Regions from separate parts of the Glutamicibacter sp. 0426 genome, predicted to be linked through region 1. Evidence: riboswitches for the same ligand, from Rfam matches in the RefSeq annotation. Region 1 holds a riboswitch; the other holds the start of a gene.
What was found. A riboswitch is a leader RNA that binds a small molecule or an ion and turns the genes downstream of it on or off. The one in region 1 is predicted to bind glycine.
Positions count from the first base shown of each region.

Region 2: another riboswitch for glycine. It lies ahead of cycA (D-serine/D-alanine/glycine transporter); the one in region 1 lies ahead of gcvP (aminomethyl-transferring glycine dehydrogenase).

Region 1 covers NZ_MPBI01000007.1:106,594-108,990, reverse strand. Annotated here, with positions in the region: gene gcvP (aminomethyl-transferring glycine dehydrogenase) at 1-1,322, opposite strand, end outside; glycine riboswitch at 1,487-1,584, opposite strand; gene BKX98_RS15590 (SGNH/GDSL hydrolase family protein) at 1,687-2,397, opposite strand, start outside.
Region 2 covers NZ_MPBI01000003.1:91,414-93,810, reverse strand. Annotated here, with positions in the region: gene cycA (D-serine/D-alanine/glycine transporter) at 108-1,610, opposite strand; glycine riboswitch at 1,930-2,028, opposite strand.

The sequences.
Region 1 (2,397 bases):
CCGAAGACCTCAAGCAGGGTCTTGACCACTGCGGAGGTGGTGGTTTCGTCGGTGGAGATGCCCACCTGGGTTTCGCCCACCTTGCGCAGGTTGATGCCTGCCTCGACGGCCTTGGAAATGATGGCATCGGCGTTCTCGACGTTCACCACAACGGTGTCGAAGAAGGTATCCGAGGCCAGGGTGAAGCCGCCTGCGACCAGCGAGCTGGCGATCACGCGGGCGTGGTTGTTGGCACGGGTTGCGATCTGCTTCAGCCCGGCCGGGCCGTGGTAGACGGCGTACATCGATGCGCAGATGGCCAGCAGGGCCTGCGCGGTGCAGATGTTGGAAGTGGCCTTCTCGCGGCGGATGTGCTGCTCGCGGGTCTGCAGCGCCAGGCGGTAGGCGGGAACGCCAGCGTCATCGGCCGAGACGCCCACCAGGCGGCCTGGCATCGAGCGGGTCAGGCCATCGGCAACAGCCATGTAGGCTGCGTGCGGTCCGCCGAAGAACAGCGGCACGCCGAAGCGCTGGGTGTTGCCCACGGCGATGTCGGCGCCCTGCTCGCCCGGAGGGGTGATCATGGTCAGCGACAGCAGGTCGGCGATCACGGTCACCATGGCGCCGGCTTCCTTGGCGGCGGCGATGATCGAGGCGTGGTCGGCGATCGAGCCGTCATTGCCCGGCTGCTGCAGCACGATGCCGGAAATGTCGCCCTCGGGCAGGCCTGCGGAGAGGTCGGCGACCTCGATCTCGAAGCCCAGCGCGTCGGCGCGGCCCTGCACGACCTTCAAGGTCTGCGGGAAGATGTTGGAGTCCAGGACGGTCTTGCCCTTGGCCTTCTTCTTGTTGGCACGGCGCATCATCAGCACTGCTTCGGCGGCGGCCGAGGATTCGTCCAGCAGCGAAGCGTTGGCGATCGGCAGGCCGGTCAGGTCCATGACCATGGTCTGGAAGTTCAGCAGGGCTTCGAGGCGGCCCTGGGAGATTTCCGGCTGGTACGGGGTGTAGGCGGTGTACCAGGCAGGGTTTTCCACGATGTTGCGGCGGATTACGGCTGGGGTGATGGTGTCGTAGAAGCCCTGGCCGATCATCTGGGTCTTCATGACGTTCTTCGAGGCAAGCGCACGCAGGTGGGCCAAGGCTTCGGTTTCGCTCAGCGCATCAGGGATATCCAGTGCGGAGTCCTGGCGGATATCTGCCGGAACGGCGGTGTCGATCAGTGCTTCCAGGCTGTCGTAGCCCAGGCTCTGAAGCATGGTGGCAACGTCGGAAGGACGCGGGCCGATATGGCGGGAGACGAATTCAGTATTCGCTGGTGCCGAAGTCTGCGTGGTGGTCATGGTGCGGGTATCTCCATGGGATCTGTCTTGGCGCATGCCAAAGGAAGGTCTTTTTACCTCCCCATCCCTGTTGCATAACCTGAGAGTTTTACGCATCCAGCAAACCAAGCCGGGTACTTGCACCTTCGGTGAACCGGAACGGGCCGGTTTCTTTCCAGAGTTGCCTCATGATGGCGGTACGGGTGCCTGAGAGTTTCCTGGGGAGGAATTGCTCCTACGGCGCCCGTCCATGGTGTGAACGGGACTCTCCCGCCATCCGTCTATGGCGTGTGCTGCCGGCCGGAGGCCTGCAGCACACCACCATGTTACCCGCCTCGCCCCCAACGTCAAACAGGAACGGTGGCAGGAAAAGTCATAAACGCGTTCAGTTTGCGCCTGCAGTTAAACGGATGTAATCGGGATACTTCGCTGATAAGGAATCTCCCGATGAGGTGCCGGTGAGCCGTCGCTTGATCCACGGAGCCAAATGCTCCCTGGCCCAGCCCAATTCCTGCTTCAGTTTCTCGCCGCGCGAGTTCACCGCCAGCTCCGGCAGCGACGGCTGCTGGATCTTCGCAGACCAGTTCTCCTTGGTGATCTGCCCGGCGCCGAGCACGTCCAGGACCTTGGAGGCCATCAGCGTGTGGCCCAGCTCGTTCATGTGCAGCCGGTCCGGCGCCCAGTAGCGCAGGTCAGAGAATTCGCGCCATCGCCAGTAGTCGGCGATCAGCGCACCGTATTCGTCCGCGATTTCGCGGACCTTCTCGTTGTAGATGGCAGTGCGCGGACGGGTCTTGGAGAACAGCGGCGAGTCCACGGTGTCGAAACCGGTGAACAGCAGCACCGTGCTTCCGGCTTCGGAAAAGCGGCGCACCATGCCGGCATAGCCGCGCATCAGCGCATCCAGGTCGGCCTTGGGCCGCAGGATGTCGTTGCCGCCGGCGTAGATGGAGACCAGATCCGGGGCCAACGCAAGGGCCTGGTCCAGCTGCTGGTTGATCACCTGGCCGATCTTCTTGCCGCGCACGGCCAGATTGGCGTATTCCCATTCTCCTTCGGCGCAGAGCACCTCGGCCACCCGGTCCGCCCAGCCGCG
Region 2 (2,397 bases), on a different contig from region 1:
CCAATGATGGCATCAATCCTGCAAGCCTCAATAGCGATCCCAGCGAGCACGCAGAAAGGCCCCGGCAAGATGCCGGGGCCTGGGCTGCGCAGCCGGTGCGTGCAGTGCTACTGGTGCACGTTTTCGTTGGCCCGCGGGGCAGCTTCCTGCTCGTGATTGGCGAAAGATTTCGCGTCACGGTAGGCGGCCGCTTCGTAGCGTTCGTGCGCCACCTTGGCCAGGTGCGCGGCGCGCAGCTCCTGGTGCTGCGGGTTGCGGCGGATGTACAGGTAGCCGGCGCCCAGGACCAGGAACCAGGCCGGGGTGATCAGCAGGGCGGTGAAGGTATCGGCCTGGGTGGTCAGTGCCCAGATGATGAAGCCGAAGAAGCCGAGCACCACATACGGCATGAGAACTCCGCCTGGCACCTTGAACTTCGAGGCATCGTGCAGGTGCGGGCGGCGGGCCCGGAAGACCAGGTAGCTGAGCAGGATGATGGTCCACACGAACATGAAGCACAGGGCCGAGACGGTGGTGACCAAGGTGAAGGCGCCCATCACCGAGTCGCCGCTGTAGAGCAGGGCGACGCCGGCCAGCAGGAACATGCAGGAGAACATCAGCGCGTTCTTCGGGACCTTGCGTCCGGAGAGCTTGGCGAAGCTCTTCGGGGCATCGCCTTCCAGGGACAGGCCGCGCAGCATCCGCGAGGTGGAGTAGATGCCGGAGTTGGCGCTGGAGGTGGCGGAGGTGAGCACCACGAAGTTGATGATGCCCGCGGCGCCGGCCAGGCCGGCCAGGGCGAACATGCCCACGAACGGGGAATTCTCGGCGGAGAACAGGTTCCACGGCTCGACCATCATCAGGATCAGCAGGGCGCCGACATAGAAGAACAGGATGCGCGCGGGAATCGAGTTGATCGCCTTGGGCAGCGTCTTTTCCGGGTCCTTGGTTTCGGCTGCGGTGGTGCCCACCAGCTCGATGCCCACGAACGCGAACACGGCGATCTGGAAGCCGGCGACGAAGCCCATGAAGCCGGTGGGGAACATGCCGCCGTGCGCCCACAGGTTGGCGAAGGAGGAAGTCGTGCCGTCGTGCTGGAAACCGGTGATGATCATGACCAGGCCGACCACGATCAGCGCGCCGATGGCCACGATCTTGATCAGCGCGAACCAGAATTCGGTTTCGCCAAAGGCCTTCACGGTGGCCAGATTCAGCACCAGCAGCAGTGCGATGCATGCCAGGGCCGGGATCCACAACGGGAGGTCGCCCCACCAGAAGGCGACATAGTGGGCGATGGCCACCACATCGGCGATGCCGGTGACTACCCAGCAGAACCAGTAGGTCCAGCCGGTGAAGAAGGCGGCCCAGGGACCGAGCAGATCTCCGGCGAAATCGGCGAAAGTCTTGTATTCGAGGTTGCTCAGCAGCAGCTCGCCCATGGCGCGCATGACGAAGAAGAGCATGAAGCCGATGATCATGTAGACGAAGATGACCGACGGGCCGGCGACCGAAATGGTCTTGCCGGAGCCCATGAACAGGCCCGTGCCGATAGCGCCGCCAATGGCGATCAGCTGGATGTGTCGATTGGAGAGCCCGCGCTCGAGAGTGGGGTCAGAACTGGTGGTACTCATGCTGGTTGCCTTCCAGGAGTGTGGCGTGGCGCCCCGAAGCTGATCTGCCTCCAAGCCGGGTTGGCTTGGAGCGCAGTCTCGCTTCGATGAACACTTCCGTTTCGGAGCAGTCCAGCAGGCTTGCCCGGGACGCTGCGCAAAGAGCAGGGACCAGGCCAGCCACGGGGAGTACCTCGAATCCGGTGCGCTCGGTGCGGCACTGTTCTTGGTCCCTCCCCAATCTGTATGTCGACCTGAGAGTTTTCACTTCGGCCCGATTACTGGGCGAAGCTTGCTCCTTCGGTGAGTGCGGCCGTGCCGCACTGCTTTCCAGATTTGCCTAGTCGTGGCGGTACGGGTGCCTGAGAGTTTCCCGGGGAGGAAATTGCTCCTACGGCGCCCGCCCATGGTGTGGGCGGGTCTCTCCCGCCACGCATCAGCGGCATATGTGGTGATTGCCATCACAGTATGCGCAGAAACCTCAACGTGGTGCAAGTCGTATTTTCACATTTTGGGCCGACAGCAACCGCGCAATCCCCGGGAACAAGAGATCACCTGCCGGAAATCAAGGATTTCTTGCTTCGTAACGAATAGCGGGCTTTCCCATGGTGCGTGCATCGGGGCCACGGCGGTGTTGCTGCCATAGGCACGCGACTGCCGATCCAGCAGAGGGCGAGGCCGGGGTGCTTCGGGTTGGGGAGACGTTTCACAATTCACCGTCTGCGGCAGGGTGTGGCAGGATGCACAATACAAACTTCCAGTCCGGGCCAGTCCGGTCTTCCGGCAGCGCGAGAAGCACTGCATCATC